Regions from separate parts of the Pseudogulbenkiania sp. MAI-1 genome, predicted to be linked through region 1. Evidence: predicted binding sites of a transcription regulator. Region 1 holds the regulator's gene; each other region holds the start of a gene.
What was found. The regulator sigma-54, encoded in region 1, starts transcription at its own class of promoters, with help from an activator protein. The targets are predictions, from matches to a motif close to CTGGCACGCTTCATGCTT.

Region 1 (4,531 bases):
GTAGATGGAAACCGCTTCCTGCAGCATGGTGGCCGGCAGGTTGTCGACGCAGTAGTAGCCAGCGTCTTCCAGGGCGCGCAGCGCTACCGATTTGCCCGAACCGGACAGGCCGCTAATCAGTATCAGGCGCATGCTCTTGTTCCCGGAGGAAGTTGGTATGCCGTTCGATGAACTCGCGGGTGCTGTCGATGCCGCGCAATTGAAGGATGTAGTTGCGCACGGCGGCTTCCACCAGGACCGCGAGGTTGCGGCCGGCCGCCACCGGCAGCACCACCTTGCGCACCATCACGCCGATGATGTCCTGGGTTTCCGACTGGATGTTGAGGCGGTCGAGCGCCTGCATCGCCTGGTCGTTGGCCTTGACCAGGTGGATGATCAGCTTGAGCACCTTCTTCGGCCGCACCGCGGTTTCGCCGAAGATGGTGCGGATGTTCAGGATGCCCAGGCCGCGCACCTCGAGGAAGTCGCGCAACAGCGGCGGACAGCGGCCTTCCAGCGTTTCCGGGCCGATGCGGTAGAGTTCCACCGCGTCGTCGGCCACCAGGCCGTGGCCGCGCGAGATCAGTTCCAGCGCCAGTTCGCTCTTGCCCATGGCCGAGTCGCCCATGATCAGCACGCCGATTTCCAGCACGTCGAGGAACACCCCGTGCAGCACGGTCGAGACTGCCAGCGCCCGCGCCAGATAGATGCGCAGCACATCCATCAGGTAGGGGCTTTCCAGCGGCGTGGTCATCAGCGGCACGTTATGGGTGTGGCAGTAGTCGCGCAGCAGCTTGGGTACCGGCTGGCCGTTGGCCACCATCACCACCGACATGCTCTTGTGGAACAGCTGGTCGAGCGCGGTCTTGGCGGCGGATTGTTCGAGCCGGTCGAGGTATTCGACCTCGGCCAGGCCCAGTACCTGTACCCGGTTGGGGTGGATGAAGTTGAGGTGGCCCACCAGCGCCAACAGCGGGCGCTGTTCGTCGTTGCCGATCAGGTTATCGGCGCCGCCGGTGCCGGCGACCCAGCTCAGGTTCAGTTTGTGCTGATTGTCGTGGTAGAGCTTGCGAACGCTTATGCTAGGCATGGGGGGACCATTCGGTCAGCAGGGTGTAGAGCTCGTCGGCGCTCTGGGCGGCCAGCAGTTGCTCGCGCAGCGGCCGGCTGGAAAAAACCTGGGCCAGTTCGGACAGCACCTGCAGGTGCAGGTCGGTGGCCTGTTCCGGGACCAGCAGCACGAACAGGATCTGGACCGGTTTGCCGTCGGGGGCGTCGAAGGGGATGGCCGACTTGAGGCGGATCAGCACGCCGGCAGCCTCTTTCAGGCCGCGGGCACGGCCGTGCGGAATGGCCACGCCTTGCCCCAGCCCGGTGGAGCCGAGCTTTTCGCGCGCGAACAGGCATTCGAACACTTCACTACGCGCAATGCCGCGGGTGTTCTCGATCAGGAGTCCCACCTGTTCGAAGACGCGCTTCTTACTGGCTACGTCGAGATCGAGCAGGACATTGTCCCGGGTTAGGATTTTGCCGATCAGGCTCATAGGGGTCTGTTGAGAGCTGCCAAAAACCTGACGATTCTACGTTGCTTTGGTGTGACAGAGAAAGGATCGTGCAAAGCAAAGCGGGAACCTCCCGGCTCCCGCTTTACCAATCAAGGATTTAGAGTGTGGCTTCCGGGGCCGGGGAAGGGGCTGGCGTCACCCGGTGCTCGCTCAGTTTTTCCTTGTGCTTGAGCACCTGGCGGTCCAGCTTGTCCATCAGCAAGTCGATGGCGGCGTACATGTCCGCGTCGGTCGCCTCCACGTGGATGTCCTTGCCGGAGAGGTGCACGTTGACTTCGGCCTTCTGGACCAGCTTGTCCACAGACAGGGTCACCGCCACGTCGATCACATGGTCGACATGACGGGTCACGCGTTCGAGTTTGCTTTCTATGTAATCACGCAGCGGTTGGGTAACGTCGAGGTGGAGACCGGTTACTTTGAGGTTCATACCTTACTCCTTCTTGTGTTGACTGCCCGGCAGAAGCTGCCGGGCATGCTGATGATTCAGTTCAAGGTCAGAGGACCTTGCGCAGATTGACCGGTGGAATCTGCATGGCTTCACGATACTTCGCCACCGTGCGCCTGGCAACCTGTATGCCCTGTTTGGCCAGTTCGTCCGCCAGGGCGCTGTCGGACAGGGGCTTGGCCGGGTTTTCCGCTTCGATCATCTGGCGGATGTGCGCCTTGATGGCGGTGGCCGAGCATTCACCGCCGCTGTCCGTTTCCAGTGCGCTGCCGAAGAAATACTTCAGCTCGAACAGGCCGCGCGGGCACAACAGGTATTTCTGCGTCGTCACACGGGATACCGTGGATTCGTGCAGCTCCAGCTCATCGGCGATGTCGCGCAGGATGAGCGGACGCATGGCGACTTCTCCGTGTTCAAAGAACGCTTGCTGTCTTTCGACTATAGATTCCGCCACTTTGAGGATGGTGTCAAATCGTTGCTGAATATTCTTCACCAGCCATTTGGCCTCTTGCAGGCGGGCGCTCAATTCGCCGCCGGCGCCGCGGTTCTCGCTGAGCATCTGGGCGTACATCTGGTTGACGCGCAGGCGCGGCACGGCGGCGTTGTTGAGCTCGGCGCGCCAGCGGCCCTTGACGCGGCGCACGGCGATGTCGGGGATGATGTAGCGGGTGTCGTCGGCGCCGAAACCGGCCGCCGGGCGGGGGTTGAGGCGGGCGATCAGGGCCTGCGCCGCTTTCAGTTCCACGTCGCCGACATCGAGCAGGCGCTTCAGGCGGGTATAGTCGCGGTTGCCCAGCAGGGTGAGGTGCTCGCTGACGATGGTGCGCGCCAGCGCCTTGCCGGGGGTGCTGTCCGGCAACTGGGCCAGTTGCAGCGCCAGCGATTCGGACAGCGAGCGGGCGCCGACGCCCTGCGGTTCGAATTGCTGCAGCAGTTTCAAACCGAACGCCAGTTCGTCTTCCTCGATGCCGAGTTCCAGCGGCAGCGAGGCGGCCAGTTCCTGCAGGTCGGTCGTCAGGTAGCCGTCTTCGTCCAGCTCTTCGATCAAGAGCTGCACGATGGCGCTGTCGCGTTCGGGCAGGGCGATTTCTCCCAGCTGCGCCAGCAGGTGTTCGCGCAGCGTGACCGGGCGCGGCACGTTGGCCATCGGGTCGTAATCGTCGTCGCCGTCGTTGCTGCGCCGGCTGCCGCTACCCCAGTCGGTCAGTTCGCCGCCGGTGTCGCCGCTGTCCGTGTCGTGGCGTTCCGCTTCGGCTTCGCCGCCGGCGGTGTCGGCCGGGGCGCTCTCGGCGGCCGGTTCGTCGCCCCGCTCCAACAGCGGGTTGTCCTGCAGGAAGCGTTCCACTTCGGTTTGCAGGTCGACGGTGGACAGTTGCAGCAGCCGGATCGACTGCTGCAGTTGCGGGGTCAGCGTGAGTTGCTGCGAGACCTTGAGCTGTAGCGACTGCTTCATGGCGATTACAGGTGGAAGTGTTCGCCGAGGTAAACCTGGCGAACTTTTTCATTGTCGACGAGGGCCTGCGGCTTGCCGGAGGCCAGCACCGCGCCGTCGCTGATGATGTAGGCGCGGTCGCAGATGCGCAGCGTCTCGCGCACGTTGTGATCGGTGATCAGCACGCCGATGCCGCGTTCCTTGAGGAAGGAGATGATCTTCTGGATGTCGATCACGGCGATCGGGTCGACGCCGGCGAACGGCTCGTCGAGCAGGATGAAGCGCGGCCGGGTGGCCAGCACGCGGGCGATCTCGACGCGGCGCCGCTCGCCGCCGGATAGCGCCAGCGCGTTGCTCTCCCTGAGGTGGGCGATGTTGAGGTCGTCCAGCAGCAGCACCAGTTCCTTTTCCAGTTCCTCGCCCTTGAGGCCGGCGATCTCGAGGATGGCGCGGATGTTTTCGTCCACCGTCATCTTGCGGAAGATCGACGCTTCCTGCGGCAGGTAGCCCAGCCCCAGGCGTGCGCGCTGGTGCATCGGGAAGTGGGTGATGTCCTGCTCATCGAGCAGGATCTGGCCGTCGTCGGCCCCGACCAGGCCGACGATCATGTAGAAGCTGGTAGTCTTGCCGGCGCCGTTGGGGCCCAACAGCCCGATCACCTCGCCGCTTTCGATGCTGAGCGAGACGTCCTTGACCACGGTGCGCTTCTTGAAGCGCTTCTTCAGCCGGGTGACGTTCAGTACGCTGGCGGTCATGGCTGTTGTCCGGTGGTTTGCGGCTGCAGGATGACGGTGATGCGGCCCTTGTTGGGGCCGGTGGCGGCGCCGCCCTTGACCTGGTAGGTCTGGCTCTGGGTGTTGTAGGTGATGACCTCGCCGATCACCAGGTCCTCACCGCGCTTGACGCGGGCGTTGCCGGTGAGCACGGCGGTGTTGGTGATGCCGGTGTAGTCGAGGCGGCTGGCCTGGCCTTCGATGTATTCGTTCTTGTCGTCCATTTTCTGGCGGAAGGTGACTACCTTGCCGGTGGCCTGCACCGTCTGGTTGCCCTTGTCGTCGCGGGTGACGACGACGCGGTCGGCGTTGACGCGCAGCGTGCCCTGCGTCACCA
Region 2 (4,531 bases), 3.1 Mb from region 1:
TTTCGATGACATCGCCCAGATAGACCCAGAACTCGCCGCTGGCCGCCACCTGCGGTTTGAGCGGCAAAAAGTGCGGCGGGGCGTCGCGCGCCGGGTCGACCTGATAGCCGAAGCCTTGCGCCTTGGTCAGCCCGGCCAGGGGGATCAGCTCGATGCGGGGTGCCAGCCGGAAGATCAACGCCATGGCCGCCATCATTTCGCTATCGGCCAGGTGCTTGCCGTCGGTCAGGCCCATCAGCAGAATCTGCCGGTACACCACGGCGATGGTCTCGGCCGGTGCGTGGCGGCGCTCCTGCCAGCCGGATTCCACGGCCAGCTGGTAGAGCTGATGACAGTCGTGCCAGAAGTGCATGGGCAGATCGGTGTAGCATTCCATGGCCAGCTTGACCTGCAGGCGCGCGGTCAGCAAAGCCAGGCAGAGCAGTTCCACCTTGGGTTGCTCCCGTTCCAGCAGCGAGCGTTTTTCCAGCCGTTCCACCAGCGTGCGCTTGAAGCCGGCGAACAAGGCATCGAACAGCGCCATGCCCAGACGGGCGGCCTGACGGGCCTTGCCCGAGCTGACGACCTCGTCGCTGACGATCTGGGTTTCCAGCACCGGAAAGAAGCGGTCGAGTGCCGCCAGGTAGAGCTTCAGCAGCTTGTGCCGGGTGCCAACCGCTACCGGGGTGCGGCTCAGGCTCTGCAGGGCAGTGAGCAGCAACTGGCCACACTCGTCGATACGGGTGTAGGGGAGGCGCTCCAGCCAGTCGGCCACGCTGTCAGGCTGCAGGTCGACCAGCTTGGGGTCCATCAGATTGTCCGGTAGGCGCAGTTGCATGGGGAACCCCAGTCTCATGGCAACAAGGGAGTGATCCTGCAATGCTATTGGTATCGGCCGGCCTTGGCAATTGCTACGGCAAGGGCGGGGCGGGCCGTGCTTCCTCCGGCTGTGCCTGTTGCAGTTCGTCCAGGGTGTCGAGCGTGGCCCGGCACAGTAGCGCCATTTCGGTGTCCTCAATCACGTAGGGCGGCATGAAGTACACCGTGTTGCCGATCGGTCGTACCAGGCAGCCCCGCTGCAGCATGGCCGAGAAAAACGCCACGGCAAAGTCGCGGCGGCCTGTTTCGACCTCGAACGCCCAGATCATGCCCTGCTGGCGGAACTGACGTACCTGGGGATGCACCCGCAGCGGTGCTAGCAGCTCATTGAAGCGAGCAGCCCTGGCGCGGTTCTGCGCCAGCACGTCCTCCTGCTCGAACAGGTCCAGCACCGCCAGCGCGGCGCGGCAGGCCAGCGCGTTGCCGGTGTAGCTGTGCGAGTGCAGGAAGCCGCGCGTCACGTCGTCGTCGTAGAACGCCTTATAGACGCTGTCGGTGGTCAGCACGCACGACAGCGGCAGGAAGCCGCCGGTGATGCCCTTGGACAGGCACAGGAAATCGGGGCGGATGCCGGCCTGCTCGCAGGCGAACAAGGTGCCGGTGCGGCCGAAGCCGACCGCGATCTCGTCGGCGATCAGGTGCACCTGGTAGCGGTCGCACAGGCGCCGTGCTTCCTCCAGGTAGGCGGGGTGGTACATCGCCATGCCGGCCGCGCCCTGCACCAGCGGCTCGACGATCAGCGCCGCGATGCTGTCGGCCTGCTTGGCCAGCACGTTCTCCAGCGCCCGCGCGGCGCGTCGTGCTACGTCCTCCGCCGTCTCGCCGTCCTGGGCCTGGCGGGCGTCCGGCGTCGGCACGCGGATGCCGGTCTTCAATAGCGGTGCGTAGGTCGATGAGAACAGCGGCACGTCGGTGACCACCAGCGCGCCGATGGTCTCGCCGTGGTAGCTGTTTTCCAGGCTGAGGAAGCGCGTCTTGCCGCTCTGCCCGCAGTTCTGCCAGTAGTGGAAGCTCATCTTCAATGCGATTTCCGTCGCGCTGGCACCGTCCGAGCCGTAGAAGGCGTGGCCAAGACCAGTAAGCCCGGCCAGCCGCTCCGACAGTTCGATCACCGGACGATGCGTGAAGCCCGCCAGCATCACGTGCTCCAGCGTGTTGAGCTGATCCTTGATGGCGGCCTTGATCGCCGGGTGGCCGTGGCCGAACAGGTTGACCCACCACGAACTGACCGCATCGAGATAACGCTTGCCGTCGAAATCGGTCAGCCACACCCCCTCGGCGCGGGCGATCGGCACGATGGGCAGCGTTTCATGGCGCTTCATCTGGGTACAGGGATGCCAGACGGCATGTCGGCTGCGGGCCAGCCAGTCTTGGTTGCTCATGGGGAGAGGCTCTGCGAAAGGTTCGATGAACCGGATGCTAGCACAGCCTCCGACTAGAGGAGCGCTGGTGGCGGGGTGACGAAAAGCGTCACTTTCTGTCGTGTGCCGTCCCTTCTTGACGGCGGGTATGGCATTGGAGTAGTCAGAATTCAAGGGTTTGGCTCACCTGGCATGCGTATTGCAAGAATGGGCCTCGAAACGGAGTGACACGGACCAGAAATCGGCCGACGACTCCATTCAGTGCAGTCCGGCCGCCGTCGGCCTTGATATTCAACCATCTGGGGGTTCAACCATGAACAAATCCATGCAACAGGGCTTTACCCTGATCGAACTGATGATCGTGGTCGCGATCATCGGTATCCTCGCCGCGCTGGCGATTCCGGCGTATTCCGACTACACCGCCAAGTCGAAGGTGAGTGAGGCGTTGACGCTGGGTGATGGCTTCAAGACCAAGGTGGCGCTGGCTCTGGGCGAATCCGGTACCTGCGATCCTGGTGGCTCTGCGGCCAGCACCACCGGCAAGTATGTGAGTGCCATCGCGTTTGGTGGCACCGCCAGCACCTCGGCCTGCACCATTACCATGACTATGGCTAGCACCGGGGTATCCACCATTGATAGCGGCACCATCGTATTGACCTCGTCTCCGGCCGGTGAGTCGCTGAATTGGACTTGTTCTTCGGCTATCCCTGATAAATATATACCGAAAACTTGCCAATAATCGGCATGGTATTTGATCTCAAGCCCTGCGGCCTTTTGGCGCAGGGCTTTTTCATATTGTTGTTTGGTGGCATGGTCGGCCATCGCATCGTGATAATCCGCTACCAGCACGGCGACTAAGGTACTTCTTGCCGCTGCTCTTTGGAGAAAATCTTGTCCAGCGCTTTTCATCGTTTTCCCATGTTGCTGGTCGCACTGGCTTTACTACTGCCCTTTTTGTCTCCATTGCAGATTTACCCGCTAACCGACTGGTGGAAGGATCATCTGGCCACCGGGCTGATCGCGCTGGCCGTGCTGCTGCGCCTGCTGGGCAGGGTGGGTAACAGGGAGTCGCCAACCGTGCCACTGGCGCTGCTGTGTAGTTGGGGCTTTGCATTGTTTATGGTGCTGAGCTTCGCGCAGCTGGTACACGACTCCTATGTGGTTCGATCGTTGTCGCCGCTTGTGTTCTTGGTCATCGCTTCGCTGGCGGGCTATGTGTTTTTTGTCGAAGCCCAATACCAGGGACGCCAGAACGTGGTGGTATTGCTGGCTCGGGTGCTGTGGATCGGTGCACTGTTGCAGGCTGTGATCGGACTACTGCAGGTAAGCGGGATGGCGCTCCAGGTGCCGGGCGTGCTTGTTGATCGAGCCAGCCCGACCGGCAACATCATGGGCAATATCGGTCAGCGTAACCAGTACGCTCACTATCTGGGCTGGGGCATGGCGGCGACTTGTTATCTATTCTCGGTCGGTAAGTTGCGCAACTGGATATTCCATCTATCGGCACTATTACTGGCCTTGCTGATGGCGTGGAGTGGGTCGCGGTTGGTGTTGGCCTACGGCGGTGGTTTTATCCTGCTGGCGTTGCTCTGGCGTTTCCGGGCGGATGCTCTGACCGAGGCCGGGCAACGTACCAGACAGCTAGCCAAGGCTTTGTTATTCGCTTGTGCTTATATCGTGTTAACCCAGTTGCTGCTGGAACCGCTCAGCTATTTGCTGCACGCCTTGGGCTGGCAAGTCAACGGAACCAGCGGTGCCGGACGACTATTGGAGGCTGGTTTTGGTGCACGGCGCCGTGTTGAATGGAGTAAAGCCTGGCAGATGTTTTTGGCTCACCCATTGTTTGGTATTGGCTGGGGTGGTTTTGCCTATCAAAGTGTCTGGCTGGAGGCATTTGGTCGCCAAACACGGTTTGTCGAGAGCGTGCTGTTTACCCACAGCCATAATCTGTTTGCTCAGTTGCTGGCCGAGACCGGCCTGATCGGTACCGGCATTGTCGTTACCGCCTTGCTCTGGTGTCTGTTGCCGTATTTTCGCAAAAACCAGGTAACAGCCGAGAACCTGTTGTTGATCAGCCTGGCGATGGTGACGCTGGGACACTCTATGTTTGAGTATCCTTTGTGGTATCTGCCATTCTTGTGCGGATTGATGATCGTGCTGTCCTTGTCGCCAATCAGTGGAGTGACGTTGAGTGTGCGCCCACTGCTGCAACGTGTGGCCTCAGGTGCAGTTTGCCTGTTGGCAGCGTGGTATCTGGTGACAGGGGCCTCGGTGTTTTTTGACTTGGCCCAGTGGAAAATACGAAGCCCGGA
Region 3 (4,531 bases), 210 kb from region 1:
TCGCCCCGCTGATGTGGCGTCTGGAGCACTACAACATCGATCTGGGCAAGAGCGCCGCGCCGATTCTCAAATATGCCGAACGGATCTTCCAGCGTCAGTCCTTCATCGACTCGCTGACTCCGTCCGAAAAGGCCATGCGCAAGTAAGGGCAGCTATGAGCTCTTCAACCAAGCCTTACCTGATCCGTGCCTTGCACGAGTGGTGTACCGATAACGGGCATACCCCGTATATCGTGGTGTGGGTTACCGAGCAGACTTCGGTGCCGCGCGAGTTCGTCAAGAACAACGAAATCGTGCTCAACATCGCGCACACGGCCTGCAAGGGGCTCAAGATCGATAACGACTGGATTTCGTTTTCGGCCCGCTTTGGCGGGGTGGCGCGCGACATCTGGATTCCGGTCGGCAACGTCATGTCCATCTTCGCCCGGGAGACGGGAGAGGGGATGGGCTTCGAAGTGGAGGCTCCCCCTGAATCAGCGGGGAATGCTGAATCCTCTCCGACGTTGAAACCGGTAGAAGGCCAGGGTGGGGAAGCCGGGCAGGGGGCGGACTCCTCCTCCCGCTCCACCGGGCGTCCCAGCTTGCGCATCGTCAAGTAATAGTGCTGTTTCGCATTACCCCATGAACAAAAGCCAGCCTCGTGCTGGCTTTTGTTCATGGGGAGGGCGTATGCAAAAAAATGGGGCGCCGCAGCGCCCCCAAGTCCCTTACCACAACAAGACAACTTGCTGATCTTTTGTCTTACTCCACGCGTTCGCCGTGGAGAGCCACATCCAGACCTTCGCGTTCCTCTTCGCTGGAGACGCGCAGGCCGATGACCAGATCGATGATCTTCAGCAGGACAAAGCTGGCGATGCCGCAGTACACCGCAGTCGCTACGACACCGAGCGCCTGGGTGGCGAGGCTGCCTTCGACGCCGCCGATGTCTTTCACCGCGAACACGCCGGTGAGCAGGGCGCCGACGATACCGCCGACACCATGTACGCCGAAGGCGTCGAGCGAGTCGTCATACTTCAGGGCGTGTTTCAGGCCGGTGGCGCCCCAGTAGCACACGACGCCGGCGATCAGGCCGATGGCCAGGGCGCCCTTGGCGTCCACGAAACCAGCTGCCGGAGTGATGGCTACCAGGCCGGCCACGGCACCGGAGGCGATGCCCAGTACCGACGGTTTGCCCTTGGCGATCCATTCGGCGCTCATCCAGGCCAGCGCTGCCATGCCGGTGGCGATCTGAGTCACCATCATGGCCATGCCGGCGCGGCCGTCCGCGGCTACGGCGGAACCGGCGTTGAAGCCGAACCAGCCCACCCACAGCATGGATGCACCAATCAGGGTCAGCACCAGGTTGTGCGGCGCCATCGCTTCCTTGCCGAAGCCGACGCGCTTGCCCAGCACCAAGGCGGCTACCAGGCCGGCTACACCGGCATTGATGTGCACCACGGTGCCGCCGGCAAAGTCGAGGACGCCCTTGTCAAACATCCAGCCGCCCGGAGCCCATACCCAGTGAGCAACCGGCACATAGACCAGCAGAGCCCACAGAGCCATGAACACCATCATGGCGGAAAACTTCATGCGCTCAGCGAAGGCGCCGGTAATCAGAGCGGGGGTGATGATGAAGAAGGTCATCTGGAACATCATGAACACCGGCTCCGGAATGGTCGGGGCCAGCGGATTGACGGTCAGCTTGCCCTGATCCTTCAGGAAGGTCAGTCCTTCCATCAGCACGCGGTCGAAACCACCGATCAGCGAGTTGCCCGGCGTAAACGTCAGGCTGTAGCCGATGACGGTCCACAGCACGGTCATCAGGGCGCAGATGGCAAAGCTCTGCATCAGCGTCGCCAGCACGTTTTTCTTGCGGACCATGCCGCCGTAGAACAGGGCGAGTCCGGGGATGGTCATGAACAACACCAACGCCGTCGAGGTCATCATCCAGGCGGTGTCTCCGCCGCTGATGGTGGAGGCTGCAACCAGAGTCGGTCCATCTGCGGCGAGTGCCGGCAGGGAGGAGAGCAGGGCGAGTGAGCCCAGTGTGACCAGATTCCTTTTCATTGGCATTCCCCTTCTGTTCCGTTATGGATTAGACGGCATCGGCACCGGTTTCGCCGGTACGGATGCGTACGACTTGCTGCAGGTCGAACACGAAGATCTTGCCATCGCCGATCTTGCCGGTGCGGGCGGACTTCTCGATTGCTTCCACCACTTGATCCAGCAAGGCGTCGTCGATGGCGATTTCCAGTTTCACTTTAGGCAAGAAGTCGACTACGTACTCCGCCCCACGATACAGCTCGGTATGACCTTTCTGGCGTCCGAAGCCTTTCACCTCGGTCACGGTAATGCCTTGAACACCGATGGAGGAGAGGCCTTCACGCACTTCGTCAAGCTTGAACGGCTTGATAATGGCTGTGACCAGTTTCATGTGCATTCCTTTCTGACGTATCCGAATCGTTTTTTGCTACTGTGCCTCAAGGTAAGCAGGTTTCGTGCCAACCCGGCCAGGGAGGTCATGGCATGGATTGGCGGCTGTGTAGTGGCGCGAGAATGGGGCAGTTGCCCGGCTTGGCACCGTCTTGGCGCGGTTGAAGGTCCGGTGGTGCACCAATTCTGTGCGGTTGCCCAACGCTGCAGCAGTAAATCCTTTTTGCTACACTCAAGCCTATGCAACATGACGCAGTCAAGGAGGACTCAGATGTTGAGCCAGAAATTGTTTGAAGAAATCACCGCCAAGATCAGCGAGACCATTGCGGCCAGCCCGGTCAAGGATGTCGAAAAGAACGTCAAGGCCATGATGGCGTCGACGTTCTCCCGCATGGATCTGGTCACCCGCGAAGAATTCGACGTCCAGCAGGAGGTCCTGCTGCGAACCCGCGAGAAACTGGAGCAGATGGAGGCTCGCCTGGCGGCGCTGGAAGCGGCGGTGTTCCCGGATAAGGCGGCCGAACAGGTCGACACGCAAGCCTCCCTCGGTCACTCCTGAAGTTCCGCCGATGACGTTGGCTGTCGTACATAGCCGGGCCTTGTCCGGCATGGAGGCTTCCGAAGTCTCCGTCGAAGTGCATATGGCCAACGGACTGCCGGCGTTTGCCATCGTCGGTCTGCCGGATACCGAGGTAAAGGAAAGCCGCGACAGGGTCCGTGCCGCCATCCTGACCTCGGGGTTCACGTTTCCCGCGCGGAAGATCACCGTGAATCTGGCCCCGGCCGATCTGCCGAAGGATTCCGGTCGGTTCGACCTGCCGATTGCCATCGGTATCCTCGTCGCTTCCGGCCAGGTGCGGGGCGACTCGCTGGCCGGTTACGAATTCGCCGGTGAGCTGGCGCTGAGCGGTCAGCTGCGTGCGATTCGGGGTGCCTTGGCGATGATGTGCCATGCCCGGCGTGCCGGACGGGCTTTCGTGCTTCCCGCATCCTGCGCGGCCGAAGCTGCTCTGGTTTCCGGTGCCACGGTGTATTCGGCCGAGACACTGCTTGACGTGTGCGCCCATCTGAACGGTTTGCAGCGCTTGCCCATTGCGCAGCCCGAAACCACCGCTGCCTCGTTGTGTTATCCCGACCTTGGCGACGTCAAAGGGCAGGGGGCGGCCCGCGAGGCGCTGGAGATTGCGGCAGCAGGAGGCCACAGCCTGCTGCTGATCGGCCCGCCAGGGACAGGAAAATCGATGCTGGCTTGCCGTTTGCCCGGGATATTGCCCCCGATGCAGGATGACGAGGCGCTGGAAACGGCGGCCGTCCAGTCATTGGGGTCGCAAGGCTTCTCGGCACAGGCCTGGCGCGCCCGGCCATTTCGCTCGCCCCATCACACGGCCTCTGCCGTGGCCTTGGTCGGGGGTGGATCCGAGCCCCGTCCCGGGGAGATCAGTCTGGCTCATCGAGGGGTGTTGTTTCTGGACGAACTGCCGGAATTCGACCGTCGTGTGCTGGAGGTGCTGCGGGAACCTCTGGAAAACGGCATGATCCATATCTCCCGTGCCGCCCGGCAAGCGACTTTCCCTGCCCGTTTTCAACTCGTGGCGGCAATGAATCCCTGCCCTTGCGGCTATCTCGGGCATCATTCCGGCCGCTGTCAGTGCACGCCGGAGCAGATTGCCCGATATCGCGGTAAAATCTCCGGCCCCTTGCTCGACAGGATCGACATGCATATCGAAGTGCCGACGCTGTCGTCGGACGAACTGACAAGCCAGGAGCAGGGCGAGGCGAGTGCAGCGGTGCGCGAGCGGGTGATCGCTGCCCGCCGCAGGCAGTTGGCACGGCAGGGGAAGGCGAATGCCGACCTGTCCGGTGCCGAGCTCGATCAGCATGCCTTGGCCGAGGCCTCGGCTCTGGAAACCTTGCTCCAGGTGTTAGAGCGGCTCCATCTTTCCGCACGCAGTTACCATCGCATCCTGCGTGTGGCCAGAACGATTGCAGATTTGAAGGGGGCGGAACGCATTTCGCGCAAGGAAGTGTTGCAGGCGGTACAACTGCGTCGCGCCGGCTTGCCAAATGGCTGAGCTTTTCGACGTAGTGGTCTTAATTATTGGATAATGTGGCGATTGCAT

Region 2: a site for sigma-54 is predicted at 2,407-2,424, ahead of PSEMAI1_RS22110 (pilin). Genes of this name have one in related genera too.
Region 3: a site for sigma-54 is predicted at 2,466-2,483, ahead of glnK (P-II family nitrogen regulator). Genes of this name have one in related genera too.

Annotation. Positions count from the first base shown of each region.
Region 1 is NZ_AZUR01000001.1:3,440,051-3,444,581, reverse strand. Features, by position in the region: gene rapZ (RNase adapter RapZ) at 1-132, opposite strand, end outside; gene hprK (HPr(Ser) kinase/phosphatase) at 113-1,069, opposite strand; gene ptsN (PTS IIA-like nitrogen regulatory protein PtsN) at 1,062-1,523, opposite strand; gene hpf (ribosome hibernation-promoting factor, HPF/YfiA family) at 1,642-1,971, opposite strand; gene PSEMAI1_RS0116100 (RNA polymerase factor sigma-54) at 2,039-3,442, opposite strand; gene lptB (LPS export ABC transporter ATP-binding protein) at 3,448-4,176, opposite strand; gene lptA (lipopolysaccharide transport periplasmic protein LptA) at 4,173-4,531, opposite strand, start outside.
Region 2 is NZ_AZUR01000001.1:364,414-368,944, forward strand. Features, by position in the region: gene PSEMAI1_RS0101630 (hypothetical protein) at 1-817, opposite strand, end outside; gene PSEMAI1_RS0101635 (adenosylmethionine--8-amino-7-oxononanoate transaminase) at 891-2,240, opposite strand; gene PSEMAI1_RS22110 (pilin) at 2,533-2,958, shown strand; gene PSEMAI1_RS0101650 (PglL family O-oligosaccharyltransferase) at 3,111-4,531, shown strand, end outside.
Region 3 is NZ_AZUR01000001.1:3,649,463-3,653,993, reverse strand. Features, by position in the region: gene PSEMAI1_RS0117175 (glutathione S-transferase N-terminal domain-containing protein) at 1-146, shown strand, start outside; gene PSEMAI1_RS0117170 (ClpXP protease specificity-enhancing factor) at 155-598, shown strand; gene PSEMAI1_RS0117165 (ammonium transporter) at 741-2,045, opposite strand; gene glnK (P-II family nitrogen regulator) at 2,074-2,412, opposite strand; gene PSEMAI1_RS0117155 (accessory factor UbiK family protein) at 2,683-2,970, shown strand; gene PSEMAI1_RS0117150 (YifB family Mg chelatase-like AAA ATPase) at 2,981-4,483, shown strand.